2 regions of the Bradyrhizobium sp. 26S5 genome follow, and region 1 is predicted to be linked to the other one. Evidence: predicted binding sites of a transcription regulator. Region 1 holds the regulator's gene; the other holds the start of a gene.
What was found. Region 1 encodes LexA, which represses DNA repair genes until DNA is damaged. Its sites were predicted from a motif close to TGTTCNNNNTGTGTTCNG; they were not measured.

Region 1 (4,193 bases):
TCGGCGAAGTCGCCGCCGGCCGGCCGTTCGAGCGGACGCTCAGTGCCGGCGAAGCGGTGCGGATCTTCACCGGCGGCGTGATCCCCCATGGCGCCGATGCCGTCATCATCCAGGAAGACACCCGGGTCGATGGCGACCACATCTCGATCACCGAGGCAGCGAGCCCGGGACGGCACATCCGCCCGGCCGGCGTCGACTTCCGTGAGGGCGACCTGCTGCTCAACGGCGGCAGCCGCCTGTCCGACCGCGCGCTCTCGCTTGCGGCCGCCATGAACTATCCGGAACTCGCGGTGCGCCGCCGCCCGAAGGTCGCAGTGCTCGCCACCGGCGACGAACTGGTGATGCCGGGCTCCCAGCCCGGCCCCGGCCAGATCGTCTATTCCAACGGCTATGCGCTGCGTGCGCTGGCGCGCGCCGAAGGCGCCGAGACCGTCGATCTCGGGGTGGCCGCCGACACGGTGGCCGCGACCACGGCCGGTATCCGCCGGGCGCGGGAGGCCGGCGCCGACATCCTGATTACGACCGGCGGCGCCTCGGTCGGCGACCACGATCTGGTCAAGCAGTCGCTGGAGGCCGAGGGCGTCGCGATGGCGTTCTGGCGGATCGCGATGCGGCCCGGCAAGCCGATGATGCACGGCCGGCTCGGGGCCATGCGGGTGATCGGCCTGCCCGGCAATCCGGTGTCGTCCTATGTCTGCGCCTTCCTGTTTCTGGTGCCGTTGATTCGGGCTTTGAGCGGTCGGAACACGATCCATCATGTCCGCACCACCGCCGTGCTCGGCCGCGACCTCGCCGCCAACGACCAGCGCGAGGACTATCTGCGCGCGCGTCTCGAGGAGCGCCAGGACGGCGCGCTGATCGCCACGCCGGTGATGCAGCAGGATAGTTCGCTGCTCGGGAATCTCGCTGCGGCGCGGGCACTTCTGGTACGTCCGCCGTTTGCGCCCGCCGCCGCCAAGGGCAGCGAATGCGAGATCCTCACACTGCCCGACTGAGGTTTTCGCGGGCTGCCGATTGCGCGCCGCCTGATGCGTTCACCGGAAATTAATTGGTTGCGGAACACATATCGAACATATAGTGTCCGTTCATGATTTGTTTCGAGTACTGGTGTCTACAATCGGGAAGCCGCCAGGGAGCATTGCGCTCCCGAGATCAGGCCCCGTCTGAAGGCCCCACCTGAAGAGTCTCGGAATCGAACGACGCTATCAACCGGGGGAATGCTCGAGATGCTCACGCGCAAACAGTACGAACTTCTGCGTTTCATCAATGAACGTCTGAAAGAGGCCGGCGTGCCGCCCTCCTTCGACGAGATGAAGGATGCGCTCGATCTGCGCTCGAAGTCCGGTATCCACCGCCTGATCACTGCGCTGGAGGAGCGCGGCTTCATCCGCCGCCTGCCCAACCGCGCCCGCGCCATCGAGGTCATCAAGCTGCCCGAACTGGCCGCCGGCGGCGGCAACGGTCGCCGCGGCTTCACGCCGAGCGTCATCGAAGGCACCCTCGGCAAGCGCAGCAGCACGCCGCCGATCGCCGAGGACGACGGCAACCGTCCGGTCGCCGTCCCCGTGATGGGCCGGATCGCGGCCGGTACGCCGATCGAGGCGCTGCAGACCCGCAGCCACACCATCAGCGTGCCGCCCGACATGCTCGGCTCCGGCGAGCACTATGCGCTGGAAGTACGCGGCGATTCCATGGTCGACGCCGGCATCCTCGACGGCGACATGGCGCTGATCCAGCGCAACGACGTCGCCAACACCGGCGACATCGTGGTGGCGCTGATCGACGAGGAGGAAGCCACCCTGAAGCGCTTCCGCCGCCGCGGTGCATCGATCGCGCTCGAGCCGGCCAACACTGCCTATGAAGTGCGCATCCTGCCGCCGAACCGGGTCCGCATCCAGGGCAAGCTGATCGGGCTGTATCGCAAATACTGACGGCGGCGGAGCATGATCCGGAAAAGTGCGGAGCGGTTTTCCGAAAAGGTCATGCTCGAACAGACATATGGAGCGGGATGACGATTCGAAGAAAAGTCATCCCGATCCGGGAACGAGCAACAGATCGGATCGTTCCTTGGAAGATAGTGCGACGTGCGGACCACCTAGGATGCGCCCTGATACCTCTCGCGCAGTGTAGCGCGTTTGTGATTGAGGCGTTCGACGGCCAGTCGTACAATCGCCCAGAAACGAGCAGACACTCGTTTGCTATCGTCCACTCTGGTAGAGGCCTGCGCCTCAAGGAGAGGCACGGGTCGCTACCTCGAAAAGAGGAGCCATCCGATGTGTGACTATAGTCTGCACGCCGTGGCATCGCGCCCCGCCATTGTCGGAGAGACGCTGATCACCACGACTTTCCGCGGCACGTCGACCCGCGGCTTTGCTTCGGAGAACGATCCCACTGTCGCGGTCTGCATGCTGCCGGGCACCGAGCTCGCTTTCGCCGAGAACGTTCGCTACGACAGCCGCTGGATCTGGACCAAGACGATGAATTTCCGCGTCGGCGTGTTCAACGAAGTCGAGCCCGACGTGCCCGATCGCCATCATGACGCGGTCGAATTCCCCGACGGCAGCCACGTTCTGGTGACCCAGCTCGTCGAGGGACAGCGCGTCAGCGTGCTGCAATTGCCGGCACTGCATCCGCCGGTCGAGCACAAGCCGAAGGTTGTGGAGCGGCGGCCCTCCGCATTCGCGTCGCTGTTTTTGGGTTGAGCGCATCGTCGCCGCGGAATGAGCCACTCGGCGGCGGATGACCTTAGGCGATTTCGAGCGACCCCGGATTTCCGCTTCCGGGGCGCAGCAGGAGATTTGCGTCGGCGAGCGCCTTGGCGCATCATCGCGTACGGAGGACGTGTACTCACGGAAACCTGCGCAGTGGTCGACAAGGTCACATGGCAAAAGGCTGGACGCGTCACTGAGCCGGGCCGCTACATGTTCCGGTTCGGCTGGCTGACAGTGACGGCCGATGATCTCAAGGTCTGGGAGCAGTTTCCCGAGGCCATCTTCACCCTCGTCAAGAAGCCCGACGCCGGCCCCGATTCCGACGAGTACCATCTCGGCCTGTTCGAGCTGCCGACCGGCCCCTCGCCCGGCAACGGCTGAAGCGTTTTCGAGCGAAGTGGACACCGGTTCGCGTGAAGAAAACGCGTGAAAACAAGAAACTAGAGTTTTGGTTCTGATTAAATCAGAACCAAAACTCTAGTCGTCGCCCTGCAGGTCGGTCTCGGCCGGGGTCGCATCGACTGCGGGCCGCGGCGCGGCGGCGGGTGTGCGGAGGACCGTCTCGCTCTCACCGTCACCGGGAACCGCCGGCGACCACGGCCGGTCGATGCCGCCGGGCTTCACCGCATCGACGGCGTAGCCGGCGCCGGTCCGCCGCAGCACCAGCGCACCGTGGCGCCGCAGCCGCTCGGCATCGATCACCGAGGCCGCGCAACCCTGCGGCGCCGGCCGCGCGGTGACGATCAGCGCCGCCCGCTCGCAATCGTCGGCCAGCGCCTCCGGCCGCATCGCCAGCGCGACGAAGGCGCCGCCCGGGCCCTGGGTGACGCAGCCGCTCGGATCGCAGGAGACGCCCCCGCCGAGCGACGCATCGGCGGCGGTCCGCGCATCGGCATCCGCCGCCAGCCATTCCTTGACCAGGAATGCATCCTTCGCGCTATGCATCAGAGCAGCCGCCCGTCGCCGCCACGCACCGCGACGTTGCGGCCGTCGGCGGAAATCAGCACGTCCGGCAGCGGGGCCCTCAGCGCCCAGACTGTGGCCACCACCAGCAGCACCGCGCCGGACCAGCGCAGCGGCGTGCGCAACAGCCCAAGCAGGATGATGCCCGCGCTTGCGACGATCAGCGGCCCGATGCCGAACGCCGCCATCCGGCCCACCGCGCCAGGCAGCGCGGCGACCCATTGCGTCACCAAAATCATCCAGTCGATGCCGAAGCCCATGATCGCCCAGAACACGCCATCAAAGCCGAACGGCATGGCGAGGAGGCCGAGCAGACCCGCCGGCATCACGATCGCCGACACCACCGGCATCGCCGCGAGGTTGGCGAGCAGCCCGTAGGGCGTCACGCGATGGAAATGGAACGCGGCGTAGGGTGTCGTCGCCAGCCCCGCCACCAGCGAGGCCAGCATCAGCATCGTGAGCTCGCGCCCTCCCCACAGCGCGACCCGCGCAGTCGCCGAATGGTCGGGCGAGGCCAAC
Region 2 (4,193 bases), 480 kb from region 1:
ACGCCAAGGGCGGTGCGGCGCTGACCGACAACCGCTTCAGCACCTACTTCACGCCGACCGGCGCGCTCGGCGGCCGCGCCACCGACACCCGCTGGGGTGGCACCATCGGCGCCGGCATCGAAGTCGGCTTCGCGCCGAACTGGACCGCTGGTATCGAATACGACCACCTGTTCATGCAGGACAAGACCTACAACCTCACCACCCCGAATGGCGCGCTGTTCAGCACCATCCGCGACCGCCAGGACGTCGACCTCGTCACCGTCCGCGTGAACTACAAGTGGGGTGGCCCGGTCGTTCCGCGCTACTGATCGCACGCAGCGGATCTGATCCAGACGAAAGGCCGGCGTTGCGCCGGCCTTTTTGTTTGCGCGATCGAACGGCCGAACGCCCCGGTCCATAGCATCGGAGACCGGAGCCAGCCTCGCGCCGGCTCTCCTATTGGTACGTGCGCACCTCGCGCGCTCGTTTTCCGTGCATTGTGGTTTCCCGGTTACACAACCTCCGCGATTTCTGTGTAGAAACTTTTGCTCGTCACGCAACATTGCCGTGACGCTCCCTCCAATGTTTGGAGGGACAAGAAAATGGGCAAGAAAACGGGACTCGGACTTTGAAAATCAGGAATGTTTTGCTGGCATCGGCCGGCATGCTCGCACTGAGCACTTTTGCACCTGCGATGGCCGCCGACATGACTGCACGCGCCCCCTACGTGAAGGCTCCGCCGCCGGCCGCGATCTACAACTGGACCGGCTTCTACATCGGCGGCTTCGGTGGCTATGCCAGCGAGGATTCCGGCAATCCGAAGATGGAAGGCGGCTTCGGTGGCGGCACCATCGGCTACAACTGGCAGGCCAGCAACATCGTGTACGGCCTTGAGGCCGACGGCGCCTGGGCTGACGTCAATGCCTCCGCCACCGGCTTTGGCATCACCGCGACGAGCAAGATCGACGCACTCGGCACCGTGCGCGGCCGCCTCGGCTTCGCGGTCGACAAGGTGCTGTTCTACGGCACCGGTGGCTATGCCTGGATCGACAACAAGATTACCCTTAGCGGCTTCGGCCTGACTACCTCGCAGAGCAACTTCCACTCCGGCTGGACCGTCGGCGCTGGCATCGAAGCCTTCATCGCGCCGCAGTGGTCGATCAAGGGCGAGTACCTGTATCGCAGCCTGAGCAGCGAAAACTACTTCGGCGTGCCCTCCGGCGACCTCAACCTGCACAGCGTCCAGTTCGGCGTGAACTATCACTTCGGCGGCCCGATCGTCGCCAAGTACTGAGCCAGGGACTGGTCGTTTCGCTACGACCTCACACGGAAGGCCGGCGCCTAACGCCGGCCTTTTTCGTTGCCGGAACCAGCCCTGCTGACGGCTGCTGCCATCGGGCAAACTATCCGTTGATGGAGACGACTCAGCACTAGAAATCTGCCGCCGTTCTTCCTACGTTCCAGTCTTCTCACCCATCGGCGCAAGGTCCCGGCAGCACCGGCGATGCGCGCCCAAAAGGCGCCCGATCATGCGCCCGGAATTGTCGCAATGGATGAAGTGCTCAAGGCGAAGCGCCAACAGAACGCCGGCTCCTCATCGCGCGCCATCACGATCCGCGGCGCGCGCGAACACAATCTGAAGAACATCGACGTCGAGATTCCGCGCGACAGACTGGTCGTGTTCACCGGCCTGTCCGGCTCGGGCAAGTCGTCGCTCGCGTTCGACACCATCTATGCCGAGGGCCAGCGCCGCTACGTCGAGTCACTTTCGGCCTATGCGCGCCAATTCCTCGAGATGATGCAGAAGCCCGACGTCGACCAGATCGATGGCCTGTCGCCTGCGATCTCGATCGAGCAGAAGACCACGTCGAAGAATCCGCGCTCCACCGTCGGCACCGTCACCGAGATCTACGACTACATGCGCCTGTTGTGGGCGCGCGTCGGCGTGCCCTATTCGCCGGCCACCGGCCTGCCGATCGAAAGCCAGATCGTCTCGCAGATGGTCGACCGCGTGCTGGCGCTGCCGGAAGGCACCCGCCTCTATCTGCTGGCGCCGGTCGTGCGCGGCCGCAAGGGCGAGTACAAGAAGGAGCTCGCCGAGTACCTCAAGAAGGGTTTTCAGCGCGTCAAGATCGACGGCACCTTCTATGAGCTGTCGGAGGCGCCCGCGCTCGACAAGAAATTCCCGCACGACATCGACGTCGTGGTCGACCGCATCGTGGTGCGCCCGGACCTTTCGCAACGCCTCGCGGAGAGCTTCGAAACTGCGCTGAAGCTCGCCGAAGGCCTCGCCGTGATCGAATACGCCGACGCGCCCGCGGCGGCCGCGCAAGACGAGAAGAAAGAGGACAAGAAGAAGACCGCAAAGATCCACGACAAGAGCGGCCCCGAACGCATCCTGTTCTCGGAAAAATTCGCCTGTCCGGTTTCGGGCTTCACGATCCCCGAGATCGAGCCGCGCCTGTTCTCGTTCAACAATCCCTATGGCGCCTGTCCCGCCTGCGGCGGCCTCGGCGTCGAGCAGCATATCGACGAGGACCTCGTCATCCCGGACAAGGAGCTGACCTTGCGCAAGGGCGCGATCGCGCCCTGGGCCAAGTCGTCCTCGCCCTATTACATCCAGACCCTGACCGCGCTCGGCAAGCACTACAAGTTCACGCTCGACACCAAGTGGAAGGACCTGCCCAAGAAGGTGCAGGCTGCGCTGCTGCACGGCTCCGGCGACGACGAGATCAAGTTCTCCTATGAGGACGGGGTGCGCTCCTACGACACCAAGAAGCCGTTCGAGGGCGTCATCACCAACATCAACCGCCGCTATCGCGAGACCGAGAGCGAGTGGGCGCGCGAGGAGCTCGGCAAGTATTTCTCCGACGTGCCCTGTGCCGGCTGCAACGGTTACCGGCTGAAGCCCGAGGCGCTGTGCGTCAAGATTGGGGCTAAGCACATCGGCGAGATCTCCGAGCTCTCGGTGAGGCGCGCCGGCGAATGGTTCGAGACGGTGCCGGCGGCACTCAACGCGCAGCAGAACGAAATCGCCGCGCGTATCCTCAAGGAGATCCGCGAGCGCCTGACCTTCCTGCTCGACGTCGGCCTGAATTACCTGACGCTGTCGCGCTCCTCCGGCACGCTGTCGGGCGGCGAGAGCCAGCGCATCCGCCTGGCGTCGCAGATCGGCTCGGGCCTGACCGGCGTGCTCTACGTGCTGGACGAGCCGTCGATCGGCCTGCACCAGCGCGACAACGCCCGCCTGCTCGACACGTTGAAGCGGCTGCGCGACCTCGGCAACACGGTCGTGGTGGTCGAGCATGACGAGGACGCCATCCGCCTCGCCGATTATGTGCTCGACATCGGCCCCGGCGCCGGCATGCACGGCGGCCACATCGTGGCCGAAGGCACGCCCGACCAGATCATGCGCAACCCGAAATCGCTGACCGGCAAATATCTGACCGGCGAGCTGTCGGTTGCGATCCCGGACCGGCGGCCGCCGAACCACCGGCGCACCATCAAGGTGATCAACGCCCGCGGCAACAATCTGAAGAACGTCTCGGCCGAGATCCCGCTCGGCCTGTTCACCTGCGTCACCGGCGTCTCCGGCGGCGGCAAGTCGACGCTGCTGATCGACACGCTGTACCGCGCGATCGCCCGCAAGCTCAACAACGCCAGCGAAGGCGCCGCACCTCACGACCGCATCGAGGGCCTCGAGCACATCGACAAGATCATCGACATCGATCAGTCGCCGATCGGCCGCACGCCACGTTCGAACCCCGCGACCTATACCGGCGCCTTCACGCCGATCCGCGAATGGTTCGCCGGCCTGCCGGAGGCGAAGGCACGCGGCTACGAGCCCGGGCGGTTCTCCTTCAACGTCAAGGGCGGCCGCTGCGAGGCCTGCCAGGGCGACGGCGTCATCAAGATCGAGATGCACTTCCTGCCCGACGTCTACGTCACCTGCGACACCTGCAAGGGCAAGCGCTACAACCGCGAGACGCTGGAGGTGCTGTTCAAGGGCAAGAGCATCGCCGACGTGCTCGACATGACGGTCGAGGAAGCCGCCGAGTTCTTCAAGGCGGTGCCGCGCGTGCGCGAAACCTTCCAGACCCTGCACCGCGTCGGCCTCGACTACATCCATGTCGGCCAGCAGGCCACCACGCTGTCCGGCGGCGAAGCCCAGCGCGTCAAGCTCGCCAAGGAACTGTCAAAGCGCGCCACCGGCC

Region 2: the regulator LexA is predicted to act here: its motif matches at 1,425-1,442, upstream of uvrA (excinuclease ABC subunit UvrA).

Annotation. Positions count from the first base shown of each region.
Region 1 is NZ_CP145948.1:5,237,222-5,241,414, forward strand. Features, by position in the region: gene glp (gephyrin-like molybdotransferase Glp) at 1-995, shown strand, start outside; gene lexA (transcriptional repressor LexA) at 1,227-1,931, shown strand; gene V5279_RS24345 (hypothetical protein) at 2,274-2,702, shown strand; gene V5279_RS24350 (hypothetical protein) at 2,865-3,092, shown strand; partial or broken gene V5279_RS24355 (ComEC/Rec2 family competence protein) at 3,189-4,193, opposite strand, start outside.
Region 2 is NZ_CP145948.1:4,754,389-4,758,581, reverse strand. Features, by position in the region: gene V5279_RS21980 (outer membrane protein) at 1-308, shown strand, start outside; gene V5279_RS21975 (outer membrane protein) at 614-1,273, shown strand; gene uvrA (excinuclease ABC subunit UvrA) at 1,529-4,193, shown strand, end outside.